4 regions of the Azoarcus sp. CIB genome follow, and region 1 is predicted to be linked to each of the others. Evidence: predicted binding sites of a transcription regulator. Region 1 holds the regulator's gene; each other region holds the start of a gene.

Evidence for each region. The regulator FliA, encoded in region 1, starts transcription of late flagellar genes. The targets are predictions, from matches to a motif close to CTAAAGTTNNNNNNNNNNNNGCCGNTA.
Region 2: AzCIB_RS15740 (chemotaxis protein) is a predicted target of FliA. The motif match lies at 1,312-1,338, and genes of this name have one in related genera.
Region 3: AzCIB_RS04895 (flagellin) is a predicted target of FliA. The motif match lies at 1,854-1,880, and genes of this name have one in related genera.
Region 4: motA (flagellar motor stator protein MotA) is a predicted target of FliA. The motif match lies at 1,787-1,813, and genes of this name have one in related genera.

Annotation. Positions count from the first base shown of each region.
Region 1 covers NZ_CP011072.1:3,984,601-3,987,883, forward strand. Annotated here, with positions in the region: gene motD (flagellar motor protein MotD) at 1-310, opposite strand, end outside; gene AzCIB_RS17805 (flagellar motor protein) at 321-1,061, opposite strand; gene AzCIB_RS17810 (RNA polymerase sigma factor FliA) at 1,087-1,866, opposite strand; gene AzCIB_RS17815 (MinD/ParA family ATP-binding protein) at 1,977-2,792, opposite strand; gene flhF (flagellar biosynthesis GTPase FlhF) at 2,794-3,283, opposite strand, start outside.
Region 2 covers NZ_CP011072.1:3,531,968-3,535,250, forward strand. Annotated here, with positions in the region: gene AzCIB_RS15735 (chemotaxis protein) at 1-264, opposite strand, end outside; gene AzCIB_RS15740 (chemotaxis protein) at 277-1,245, opposite strand; gene AzCIB_RS15745 (chemotaxis protein CheB) at 1,431-2,063, opposite strand; gene AzCIB_RS15750 (CheR family methyltransferase) at 2,047-2,910, opposite strand; gene motB (flagellar motor protein MotB) at 3,089-3,283, opposite strand, start outside.
Region 3 covers NZ_CP011072.1:1,091,797-1,095,079, forward strand. Annotated here, with positions in the region: gene fliD (flagellar filament capping protein FliD) at 1-94, opposite strand, end outside; gene AzCIB_RS04890 (flagellar protein FlaG) at 111-479, opposite strand; gene AzCIB_RS04895 (flagellin) at 560-1,762, opposite strand; gene AzCIB_RS04900 (GGDEF domain-containing protein) at 1,983-3,283, opposite strand, start outside.
Region 4 covers NZ_CP011072.1:3,535,615-3,538,897, reverse strand. Annotated here, with positions in the region: gene AzCIB_RS15775 (GGDEF domain-containing response regulator) at 1-522, shown strand, start outside; gene flhD (flagellar transcriptional regulator FlhD) at 699-1,013, shown strand; gene flhC (flagellar transcriptional regulator FlhC) at 1,123-1,725, shown strand; gene motA (flagellar motor stator protein MotA) at 1,881-2,735, shown strand; gene motB (flagellar motor protein MotB) at 2,802-3,283, shown strand, end outside.

The DNA of each region.
Region 1 (3,283 bases):
ACTCGGCGCGGCGCCGCTTCTCGGCCTCTTCGTCGGGGGTCGGCGACAGCGGCGCGGGCTTGGGCGGGGCGACCGCCGGCGGCGGCGCGATGACCGGGTCGCCCGGCACATTCACGGTGATGTTACGGAAGGCGTTGATCAGCGAATCGGACAGGACGCGGTACTTGCCCTCGTTCACCGACGACAGCGAATACATCACGACGAAGAACGCGAACAGCAGCGTGATGAAGTCGGCGTAGGACACGAGCCAGCGATCCTGATTCTCGTGGTTCGCGTCGTCCAGCTGGCGGTGTCGGCGGTGGCGTCGCATCGCGGCACGCTCAGGCGATGTAGCCCTGCATGCGGCTCTCGATGATGCGCGGGTTGTCGCCGTTGGCGATGCCGACCAGCCCGTCGACGAGCATCTCGCGCTGCGACACTCCGTCGGCCACGTAAGCCATCAGCTTCTTCGACATCGGCAGGAAAACGAGGTTGGCGAAGCCCACGCCATACACCGTCGCGACGAAGGCCACCGCAATGCCGGCGCCCAGCTTCGACGGATCGGTCAGGTTCTCCATCACGTGGATCAGGCCCAGCACCGCACCGAGAATACCCAGCGTCGGCGCGTAGCCGCCCGCAGCCTCCCAGATGCGCGCGCCCTGGCGCATCTGCGCCGCCCAGGCGTCGATCTCGACCTCCAGCACCTCGCGCAGCCGTTGCGGCTCGACGCCATCGACAAGGAGCTGCAGCCCCTTGCGGGTGAATGCGTCGTTGATGCGCGGGATCTGCGCCTCCAGCGCCAGCAGCCCCTCCTTGCGCGCGATCTGGCTCCAGCTCGTCGCCTGGCGGATCAGCGCCGCATGGCTCGACGGCGGCGGCACGAAGACCCAGCGGGTCATGCGGATGCCTGCGCGGAAAACCTTCAGCGGGCTCTGCAGCATCACCGCACCCAGCGTGCCGCCGATCACGATCAGGAAGGCAGTGGGCTGCAGGAGCGATGCGATATGGCCGCCCTCGATCACCTGCCCCATGATCAGGGCGGAGATGCCGAGGGTGAGCCCGACGATGCTGATCTTGTCCATGTCCGCAGTCCCCCGGCCGGCCCGCTCAGGCGCCGGACGGCGGATTCTTGGGCGGCCGTCCGCGACGCGCCCCGGTCGTCGCGCCGGCCGGCCGCGCGGTCCCCAGGATGCGCGAGCGCAGGCGCGCCACAGCCTGGCTGTGGAGCTGGCACACGCGCGACTCGGAAACGCCCAGCACCTCACCGATCTCGCGCAGGTTGAGCTCCTCGTCGTAGTACAGCGCCATCATCAGTTTCTCGCGCTCGGGCAGATCTTCGATCGCCCGCACGAGCGCGTTACGCATGTCCGCCTTCTCGAGGATGTCGGCCGGATTCGACTCGTGCGCGCCGAGGTGGCGCTCGAAGTAGTCCTCGCCCTCGCCGTCGGTGAAGTCCTCGAAATGCACGAGCTGGTAGCCACGCGCGTCCTGCAGCATGCGCTGGTACTCGACGAGCGGCATCCCCAGTAATTCCGCGAGCTCCACCTCGCTCGGCTGGCGCCCGTTGCGCTGCTCGAGCTCGTGCACCGCCGACTCGATGCGGCGCATGTCGCGCCGCAGGCTGCGCGGCAGCCAGTCGTTCTCGCGCAGGCCGTCGAGCATCGCGCCGCGGATGCGCTGCACCGCGTAGGTCTCGAACTGCGCGCCGAGCCCATCCTCGAAACGGCTGATCGCATCCAGCAGGCCCATCATGCCGTTCTGGATCAAGTCATCCATCTGCACGCTGGCCGGCAGCTTCGCCATCAGGTGGTAGGCGATGCGCTTGACCAGGGGGGCATAAGCCTCCACGAGGTGGTTCTTGTCGAGATTACCAGCTGCGTCGTACATCCACTTCGCCTGTATTTTCTTCCGTCCTGGACGGGTTTCCGGGCATGGGGGCAAACCAGCGGATTTCCATTGTCCCCCTGCCGGACCGCTTTTGCCAAACGGGTACGCACTCAATCCCATGTCTGCCTCCCCCGGACTGGCGCCGCGCCGGCCCGTGCGTTGCCGAAAGCCGCGAGACGCCTCAGGAAGGCAGCCTCCGCGTCGCGCGGCAACGCTTCCGCGGCGCTGTGCCCCAGCCCCGCAACCAGCTCGTCGCGCTCGAGTTCGCCCAGCCAGGCGAGCGGCACGCCGACATGGCGGCGCACGAGTTCGCTGAGGCTGCGAAAGAAGGCCGCGGCGTCGGCACGGCCGCGCGCACCACACACCGCCACGTGCAGCGAGCCCGCCCCGGCGGCAGCGAGCCCCTTGATCACCTGGTAGGCGTCCGTCGCACCGCTGCGGCTCGCCTCGGCGACGACCAGCCGGCGCGGTGCCGCCAGCGCGAAGGGCGACGGATCTGCGGCGCTCTCGCACGCCGAATGGATCAGGATGAAGCTCGCGGGGCGCTGCAGCGTACGCAACGCATCGAGCACGCAATCGCGCCGCTCGCCGTCGAGCAGCGGCAACGCGAGGGCGCAAGCCCCCACCGGTACGCGCCCGAGCAGACCCGGCACCGGCTGCAGCAACTCGCGCGCCGAACTGCGGCCGCCGAGCACGCCCAGCAGATCGCCGCCCGGAGGCAGGCCGAGCACGCCGGCCAGCGACTCCTCGCCCTGCACCTCGTCGAGCAACAGCACGCGCTGGCTGTGCCCGGCAATGCGGTGCGCCGCCTGCAACGCGACATGCGCACGGCGGCGCCCGGTCGCGTACAGCGCGACAACCGTCGGAGGGGCGCGCCGGAACAGGCGCCGCAGCCCGGCCGCCTGGTCTTCCCGCGGGTCGATCATGTCAGACTCCGCCGGCCGCCAGCATCAGCGCCGCTTCGTCGCCCTGCAGCTTCCACGGCGACTCGGTCGCCTGCTCGCGCAGCGCGCGGTGCAGCAGGTAGGCGCGATTCGGCAGGTGCAGGTCCTCAGGCACGCGTTGGCCGTTGGCGACATAGAACACATTGAGCTCGTTGCGCACGGCCACATCGAGCGCCGGAGCGAGCGATGCCGCCTCGTCGACCTTGGTCAGCACGCAGCCGGCCAGGTCCGGTCCACTGTAAGCACGCACGACGTCGGCGAGCGTGTCGCCGCGGCAGGTCGAATTGAGCAGCAGCAGGCGGCGCACGTCGCCGGCACCGGTCAGCATCGCCGCCTGCTCGGCCACCATCTTGTCGCGCTGGCTCATGCCCATCGTGTCGATCAGCACCATGTGCTTGTTGCGCAGCTCGGCAAGCGTCTGGCGCAGGTCGGCGGCGTCGCGCACCGAGAACACTGGCACCCCGAGGATGCGG
Region 2 (3,283 bases), 450 kb from region 1:
AAGGCCGAGGATCTTCGCCAGCGACAGCACCGGGATGACGTTGCCGCGCAGCGAGATCAGGCCCTCGACACCCGCCGGCATGTTGGGCGCGCGCGTGATGAACGGCGCAGCCGACACCTCGCGGACCTTGAACACGTTGATGCCGAAGGTTTCCGTGGTCCCGAGCGAGAACAGCAGGATCTCCATGCGGTTCGAGCCGGCGAGGCTGGTACGGCCATCGACGACGTTGAGCACGCCGTTTTCTTCGGACTGGTAGCTGGACATGACAGGAATTCCTCAGGACGCGCGGGTTTGCTGCTCATCCCGATTGAGCAGGCGGCGCAGCGTCTCGGCGAGACGCTGAGGTTCGAACTTGGGAACATATTCATCGACGCCGACCGACTTGCCGAGCTGCTGGTTCGACATGCCGGACAGCGACGAGTGCATGATCACCGGGATGCCCGCAAAGCGCGGATCGGACTTGATCGACTTGGTGAGGATGTAGCCGTCCATCTCCGGCATCTCGACGTCGGTGAGCACCAGGCTCACCACGTCGCTGACCTTGCGCCCGGTGGTTTCGGCAAACCGTGCCGCCTTCTCCAGTTCTTCCCACGCCATGCGACCGTTGATCGACCCGACATAGGGCACGCCCAGCACGTCGAGCGTGCGTTCGATCTGGCGGCGCGCGACCGAGGAGTCGTCGGCGAAATACACCGTGTGCGCGCTTCCCTCGATCGGTTCGATCCCCTTGAAGAGGTACTGATCGTCCTGGGTCGTCGTTTCCGCCAGCACCTTCTCGACGTCCAGCATCATGACCAGCTTGTTGTCCTTGAGCTCGGTGACCGCGGTGACCAGCCCCCCCATCTTCGCCGTGAGCATGTCCGGGGGCACGCGCATCTGCGCCCAGTCGAGGCGCAGGATGGTATCGACCGCCTCGACGAGGAAACCCTGCGTGTGGCCGTTGTACTCGGTGACGATCATGATGTCGCGCCGGGCGTCGGCGCCGACACCGACATAACGGCCGAGATCGACCACCGGCACCAGCACGCCGCGCAGGCTGACCATGCCTTCCACCGAGGACGGCATCTCCGGTGCAGCGGTGATGGCCGGGGTGCGCATCACCTCGCGCACCTTGAACACGTTGATACCGAAGGTCTCGCGACGTCCGGTGCGCTGATCGACACCGAGCGTGAACAGCAGTATCTCCAGCTTGTTCGTGCCGGCCAAACGCGTGCGGGCCTCGATATTCTTGAACAGTTCGGACATTTCACTCTCCGCGATACGCGGCAATATGATCGGGGCGGCATCCCTGCGCCGTGATTACAATCAAGATAACGTCAGTGACTTGAAATACTTGAGGCGCCGCACCACGGAATTTGCACCGTTTTCCCGTCGGCCCGACATTTTCGCATTATGGTCGTGGTCCGGGTGAACCGCCGCCCGGTTCCCGGCTAGGCATCGCGCGCGCCGCCCGGCACCGCCTGGCGCAACACATGCGGTGCGATGTCATCCAGCGGCACGACCTCGCACGCTGCGCCGATCATCGCCGCCTCGCGCGGCATGCCGTACACGACGCACGAGCCGGCATCCTGGGCAATGGTCCACGCACCCGCACGCCGCATCGCGAGCAAGCCTCGCGCGCCGTCCTTGCCCATACCCGTCAGCAGGACACCCACCGCCGCCGCCCCCGCCAGCTCTGCGGCCGAGCCAAAAAGCACATCGACGGAAGGCCGGTGACGGTTGACGGGATCCGCGCGCGACAGCTCGCACTGGAAACCGCCCGCCGGCACACGCCGGATCAGGAGGTGCGAATGCCCCGGCGCAATGTAGGCCGTGCCCGGCAGCACCGCCTCGCCGTTCTCTGCCTCCTTGACCCGTATCGCGCACAACCCGTCGAGGCGGCGCGCGAACGCGCCGGTGAACATCTCGGGCATGTGCTGGGTGATCAGGATCGGCGGCGAATTCTGCGGCATCCCGAGCAGGACCTGCTTGATCGCCTCGGTGCCCCCCGTCGAGGCGCCGATGAAGATGATGCGGCCACCGGACACATGCCCGGAGGACAGGGGTCTAGTTGCCGTCGGCATCGGTGCGCTGATAGACGGTGCGTCCCGTCGAACGGAACAGGTCGCCCGCGTGCATGAAACTCTCGGAATGGCCGGCGAACAGCGCCCCGTCCTTGCGCAGCAGCGGCCCGAAACGCTTGAGGATGCCGTACTGGGTCGTTTTGTCGAAGTAGATCATGACGTTGCGACAGAAGATCGCATCCAGCGGCCCCTGCACCGGCCACACCGCATCGAGCAGGTTGATGCGCCTGAAGGTCAGCAGGCGCTTCAGCTCCGGCCGCACACGATGCTCGCCCGACGCCAGACCGGCCCCCTGCTCGAAATAGCGCCGCAGCATCTCCGGCGATATGCGCGCCACGCGGTCGTCGCGATACACGCCACGCTCGGCATGCGCGAGGACGCTGGTATCGATGTCGCTGGCGATGATCTGGACAGGCGGGCTGAGCGTATTGAACGCCTCGCACGCCGTGATCGCGAGCGAGTAAGGCTCCTCGCCGGTGGATGCCGCGTTGCACCAGATGCGTAGCGTGCGACGTTCGGCGACGCGCCGCATGCGCTCGGCGAGGATGTCGAAATGGTGCGCCTCGCGGAAGAACGAGGTGAGATTGGTCGTCAGCGAATTGACGAAGGTCTCCCACTCGGTGCGATCGCGCTCGAGGCGGCCGATGTATTGCGCGAAGCTGCGGTCCCCGCATGCGCGCAGCCGCCGCGCCAGCCTGCTGTAGACCATGTCCTGCTTCGCCGGCGACAGGACGATGCCCGCGTGGTCGTAGATGAGCTTACGGATGCGTTCGAAATCGGCCGAAGTCAGCTCGAACTCGCGCTCGCCGGACGCCGACAGCGCCGACGCAGCCGCTGCGGCGGCCATCGCCGCCAGCCCCGGCGCGGAATTCGCCGCGAAATTGAGGCGAGCGGGGACATCCGCCGTCGTGCGCGCAGCAGTTACCGGCGTTGCGGGCTTGCGACCGAAGGGGGAATCACCAGCAGGCATCTTCAGACCACCTTACAGGCCGTGTCCGCACGGCAGCTCATCAAACGAAATCGCATCAGGGTGACTTCACGGGGGGTAGCGGGAGCGGCAAGGGACTGCGGCCCCTCACCGGCGGTGCGGGCGGCTGGTTCCTGCTCTCGATGTTTTCGCGCAGCTCCGTGCCGTCGAGCGGCTCAGACGAGCCGATATCCAGCGCGCCAGCCTGGTTGCGCACGGCCTCCTCAGTCTTCTTGTTCATCACGATGATGCT
Region 3 (3,283 bases), 2.4 Mb from region 1:
GCGCCGTGAGCGGTTGACGTTCGACAGCCATCAACTGCGACACCATGCCGCTGATGTCGAGTCCGGAGCCGAGTCCTGATGCGGTCAAAGCCATGATGTCCTCCTCGCGGCTAGGCTTTCTGCTGTATCAGCAGGCCCTGAAGTCGGTCGAGAGCCTTGGAAATCGCCAGCAATTCTTCAGACGGAATCTGGCGAATCACCTCGTCGGTGGTTGAATCGACGACTTTTACCAGTGTACGCCCGGTGTCTTCATCAATCGAGAACAGCAGGTTCTGTGCCACGGGCGCCAGCACTTTTTGCACTTCGGCCACGGCCTGAATCAGTGCTTCGTGCGTGGGGGCGACTGCGGTGGGCGGGGAGGTGGCTTGCGTCGCTTGGGGCGCGGCCGGACTGGAAATCGCGCCGCGCTCGCCGGTGACCGCCCGCGTCACGCCGGCGTTCATCGCCGCTGCGTTGCTGCTGATGTTCTGAATGGTCATGATTCCACCTCTCCGATGGGCCACAGGCGCGAGACCCTTACGAGCCCCGCGCCTGTGGGTGTTGCCAGTCTAACCGAAGCTTAGCCGCGGAGCAGGCTGAGCACGTTGTTCGGCAGCGAGTTCGCCTGCGCGAGCATCGCGGTACCGGCTTGCTGCAGAATCTGGCCGCGGGTCAGGTTCGCGGTTTCCTGTGCGAAGTCGGCGTCGAGGATGCGGCTGCGGGAGGCGGACAGGTTCTCGGACGTGGTCTGCAGGTTGGCGATCGTCGAGGAGAAGCGGTTCTGGATCGCGCCGAGATCCGCCCGTGCGCCGTTGACCGCTTTCAGTGCCGCGTCCATTGCGACGATCGCGTTGTCGGCCCCTGCGGTGCTCGAGATGTCGAGCCCGGCGAAACCGGTCATGGTCGTCCCGGCTGCATCGCCGTTGGTGGCCGTCCCGACCATAGTGCCGGCGAAGCCGCCCGGGGTGTTGAAGGTGTTTGTCAGCGCGATGGTCATGTCGGTACCGTCAGCCTTGCTGATCACCAGATCGCCGCCTGCAACCGTACCGGTCGCTGTGTAAGCGCCGGCGGAGGCGGTAATAAACGCATCCACGCCGGTCTGCACTTCCGCAGCAGTTACCGTCTCTACAGCAGCGGTGGTGGTCTTGGTGAAGGCATTCGTGCCATCAACCGTGAGGGTGAAGGCTTGGCCGATTGCGCTGGACGTTGCGGTGGTAAAAGCACCCGATGCACCGCTGGTGGTGGAGGTTGCTACCGCCGAGGTCCAGCTGCCCAAGGCTGCAATGTTGGCGTCTGCAATGTTGGCGACCGTGATGGTCTGCCCCTGGTCTGCGCCAACCTGGAAGTCCTGGTTCTGGAAGCTGCCGTCGATCAGCTTCGTACCGTTGAACGATGTCTGGTTCGCGACGCGGTCGATTTCGTCCTTGAGCTGAACGACTTCCTTCTGCAGTGCGGCCCGGTCGTCCGCGGAGTTCGTTGCGTTGCGCGACTGCACGGCCAGTTCGCGGATGCGCTGGAGGTTGTTGCCGATCTCGCCGAGTGCGCCTTCGGCGGTCTGTGCGAGCGAGATGCCGTCGTTGGCGTTGCGCACGGCCTGGTTCAGGCCGCGGATCTGCGCGCCGAAGCGTTCCGAAATCGCGAGGCCGGCCGCGTCGTCCTTCGCGCTGTTGATGCGCAGGCCCGACGACAGGCGCTGCAGCGAGGTCGCGAGCGAGGCGCCGGAAGTGTTCAGGTTGCGCTGCGCATTGAGCGACGAGACGTTGGTGTTGATGACTTGTGCCATGATGTTTCTCCTAGCGAAAGGTGACTTCGGTTATCCCGGCTTCATGCCCCGTTTGCATCTGCGCGGGCGTTTTGTCTGCCGTTGAATCCATTAACGGAGGGCCCGGAAAAATCTTTAGGGAATTTGCAAGGAGATTTGTCTAGGGCCTTGCGCTGGCACCCACATGGCCCGCTAGCGCATCACTCGTGGGTGCCAGCGCCCTGCGGGGGGCGCATCCGGTTCAGACGACGGGATGTGCGACGACCTTGTTCTTGCCCGCCTGCTTCGCTTGGTACATGGCCTCGTCCGCGCGCTGTACGGTGCTTTCCACCGTGTCGTCGGGGTTCCATTGGGTGACGCCGGCGCTGAACGTGATCAACACCTTCCGCTCGTGCGTGAGGAAGAAATTGCGCGTGAGTTCGCGCTGCAGGCGCACGAGGGCGGTTTGGGCCTGTTCGAGCGTGGTGTCCGGGTAGAGCAGGATGAATTCCTCGCCGCCGTGGCGGGAGATGGTGTCCTGCGGGCGCAGGCTCTGCCGGATGATGGTGGCGAGGTGGACGAGGGCGTCGTCGCCGGTGCGGTGGCCGAAGGTGTCGTTGAGCTGCTTGAAGTTGTCGAGGTCGAGCAGGGCGAGGCTCAGGGGGCTGCCGTGGCGGCGGGCGCGGGCGGCTTCCTTGTCGAAGGTTTCTTCCAGTCCGCGGCGGTTGAGTACGCCGGTGAGCTGGTCGTGGCGCATCAGGCGGCTGGCTTCGTCGAGTTGGCGCTGCAGCTCGTTCATCCGTTCTTCGGCGTCGCGGGCGCGCTCGCGTGTGGCCACCAGGTCGTCGCGCGAGCGGCGGGCGGCGTCGCGCATCGTGAGCGTTTCGCGCATCACTTCGCCGAGGACTCCGCTGATCTCGGTGATGTCGCGTGCGGTGGAGATGCGGTCGGCACAGTTGCCGATGCGATCGTGGTAGGCGCCGGTGGTTTCGGCGAAGCTGGCGAGGTGGTCGACGAAGCCGGCGAGCAGTTCCTTGAGCGAGCGCTGGGCTTCGGAGTGGTTGTGCTTGAGCTGGCTCTGCTTGTAGATGATCTCGCGCAGGCGGCGTTCGGCGTCGTCGATGAGGCGCACGTTCGCCGGTTTGCCGAGGACGTCGCGCAGGACCTCGATCTGGCCGCTGAGCCAGCTGTCGTCGACGACGATCTGGTCGATGTTGTCGAGCAGCAGGCGCAGCAGGTTGAGCAGTCCGGCGTTGATCTCTGCCCGGTCGCCGGCGACCATTTCGAGCCGGTAGGCGAACTTGCGCATGCGCGCGGCGATGTTGCGCAGATCGTCCGAGTTGCCGGCGGCCTTGACCGATCCGGCGAGCCTGTCGGCTTCCTGCGCGAGTTCGGGCTGTTCGGTGAGCAGCGGTGGGAGCACCGTTTCGAGCGCGAGCTGCAGCAGTTCCTGGCGTGCAGCCAGCAGTTCGCCGGCTTCTCCAGATGCGATCTGGCGCATTTCGGGTGCCACACCGGCAGGGGGCGTGGGTGCGCCGGCGGACGGTGCGTTCGCTGGCGCGT
Region 4 (3,283 bases), 450 kb from region 1:
GACGCACTGACCGGCTTCCCCAACCGCCGCTATGCCATCGACCGCATCCAGCAGGAATGGTCCGCCGCGCAGCGCTGGGGGCGCCCGCTGTCGTGCATGATCATCGACCTCGACAACTTCAAGCAGATCAACGACACCTACGGCCACGACGTCGGCGACGAAGTCCTGCGCAGCGCGGCCGACGCCCTGCGCGGCGCGCTGCGCGGCCAGGACGTCGTGTGCCGCACGGGTGGCGACGAGTTCCTTGCGATCTGCCCGGAAACCGATCTGGCCCACGCCCTGAGCTGCGCCGAACGCCTGCGCAAGGCGCTCGACAGTCTTTCGCTGCAGGCCGGCGACGCGCGCGTCGCGATCAGCGCCAGCATCGGCGTCGCGATGCGCGAACACTGGATGCCCGACGTCGACGCGTTGATGAAACAGGCCGACCTGGGCGCCTATCTCGCCAAACAGAAGGGGCGCAACCGTGTCGCGACGGTCCAGAAGACCGGCGAATCGGATGGCGTCGTCACTGCCGCCGACTGAGGTTCGGCTTTCTCGGAGAGCCGCGGGCTTTCGGTATTTCTCTTTCGATACAAAGCTTTGGCTGTGTTGTGGTTATTACCTGTGGCTTATGTGCAACATGCCATTCGGCGTATTTCCTTGCAATTGCTCACAATTCACTTTAACTTTATGGCGCTTGTCCCTGAAAGGGAGCGGAAATGAAACGTCCTGATTTTCAGGCGGAAATCAAGGAACTGAACCTCGCGTACCTGATGCTGGCGCAGCAGATGCTGCGCAGCGACCGGGAAACCGCGATGTTCCGCCTGGGTATCGACAAGGACGTTGCCGATCTGGTCGAGGGACTCTCGAGCGCCAAGCTGGTCAAGATGGCCAGCAGCCAGATGCTGGTATTCCGCTTCGACGATGCGCTGCTTGCCGGGCTGCTCGCGGGCAAGGGGCGCGACGAGACGAGTTCCAGCCTGCATGCGGCGATCCTCGCCGCGGGCAAGCCGGTGAAGCGGTTGGCGGGATAGTCGCCGACACGGCGCTGCGGGAGATGCAGGGCGCAAGGGGCAGAGGATGCCGCCGGCCACTGCAGGATCGCGGTGGAGCGCCCCCGGGTGGGGCGGCAAGGAGAATACGATGAAGAACAAGAGCATCATCGAAGAGGCTGAGGACATCCAGCGCGCGGCCGAAATGGTCCGCCTCGGTGCCCGCATGCAGATGCTGGAAGCCGAAACCAAGCTCAGCCGCGAGCGTCTGCTCAAGATCTACAAGGAAATCCGCGGCATGTCGCCCCCCAAGGGAATGCTGCCGTTTTCCACCGACTGGTTCATGACCTGGCAGCCGAACGTGCATGCGTCGCTGTTCATGAACTTCTTCGGTTTCTTCCAGGCGCATACCGGCCTCAAGGGGCTGGACGCGATCCTGAAGGCCTATCACCTGTACCTCGACCACATCGAGGCCGAAGTGATCGAGCCGGCGCTGAGCCTCACCCGCGCATGGACGCTGGTGCGCTTCTTCGACGCCGACCTGCTGCAGATGGCCTCGTGCACGAGTTGCGGCGGACATTTCGTCGCGCACGCCTACGATCCGACGCACGAGTTCGTGTGCGGCCTGTGCAACATGCCCTCGCGCGCCGGCAAGACCAAGCGCGCCGCCGAGGCCGCGCGGGCGGCGGGCACCAAGCGCGCCACGGCCACGCGGCGCGTCGCCAAGACCAAGGCGCTCGCCACCGCCGACTGATCTGCGGCGTCCGTCCGCGCCAGGGGCCGCCGCACATGCCGGCGGCCTTTTCATTTCCGGGTTCAAGTTTGCACGCCGAGTGACGTTAGAATCGCTATAAATCTTCCGGCGTGCGGTGGCGTTGCCGCGCGTGTCGAATCGACGGGGGCTTCCCGGTGTTCCTCATTATTGGTTATCTGATCATCCTCGCAGCATCGGTCGGCACGTACGCCGTCCATGGCAGTCTCATGGCGCTGTGGATGCCTATGGAATATCTTGCCATCGTCGGCCTGATGATCGGCGGCTTTGTCGGCAGCAACGGCCCCAAGGCGTTCAGGTCGACGTTGAAGGCCCTTCCGAGTCTGTTCAAGGGTTCGCCCTACACCAAGGCCATGTACCTGGACCTGCTCGGCCTGCTGTACGAGGTGCTTGCGAAGGTGCGCAAGGAAGGCCTGATGTCGATCGAGAACGATGTCGACAATCCCGAGTCGAGCGCGATCTTCACCAAGTACCCCACCATCATGGCGCACCATCATGCGGTCGAGTTCCTGACCGACTATCTGCGCATGATGGTCGGCGGCAATCTGAATGCCTTCGAGATCGAAGGCCTGATGGACAAGGAAATCGAGACGCACCACCAGGAAACCCATATCGCCCCGCACGTCATGGCCAAGCTAGGCGACGCGCTGCCGGCCTTCGGTATCGTCGTCGCGGTGATGGGCGTCGTGAACGTGATGGGCTCGGTCGGCCAGCCGCCGGCCGTGCTCGGCAAGATGATCGGCGGTGCGCTGGTCGGTACCTTCCTCGGCATCCTGATCTCGTACGGCTTCGTGCAGCCGATCGCGAGCCAGCTCGAACAGCAGGTGGAGGAGAGCGGCAAGATGTTCGAATGCATCAAGCTGGTCCTTCTCGCCAGCATGAACGGCTACGCCCCGCAGGTCGCCGTGGAGTTCGGGCGCAAGGCGCTGTACTCGAGCGAGCGTCCGACCTTCGCCGAGCTCGAGCAGGACATCAAGGCCCGCAAGGGGTGAGGCCGCAATGACCGCCGTCGCCTTGCCAATGCTCGACGCTGACCGCCGCTGCGCCACGAGACGCCCATGAGCGACGATAGCCAGCAGCCCATCGTCGTCAAGCGCGTCAACAAGGTCGCAGCCGCGGCACACGGGGGCGCCTGGAAGATCGCCTACGCCGACTTCGTCACGGCGATGATGGCCTTCTTCCTGCTGATGTGGCTGCTCGGCTCCACGGCCCAAGGCGACCTCGAAGGCATCGCCGACCACTTCATGAATCCGCTCAAGGTCTCGATGCAGGGTGGCAGCGGGGCGGGCGACAGCTCGAGCATCATCCAGGGCGGTGGCGAGGATCTCACCCGTTCCCTCGGCCAACGCAAGCGCGGCGAAGTCGAAGGGCGCCGTTCGATCAACCTCGATGCAGCCAAGGGACGCGAGGTATACCGCGTCGAGGGCGACGACGAAGGCGTGGAAGCGACGCGCGAACGCGCACGGCTCGAGGACCTGAAGGGGCGCATCGAGGCCCTCGTCGAGGCCGACCCCAAGCTGCGCCCCTTCCGCAATCAGAT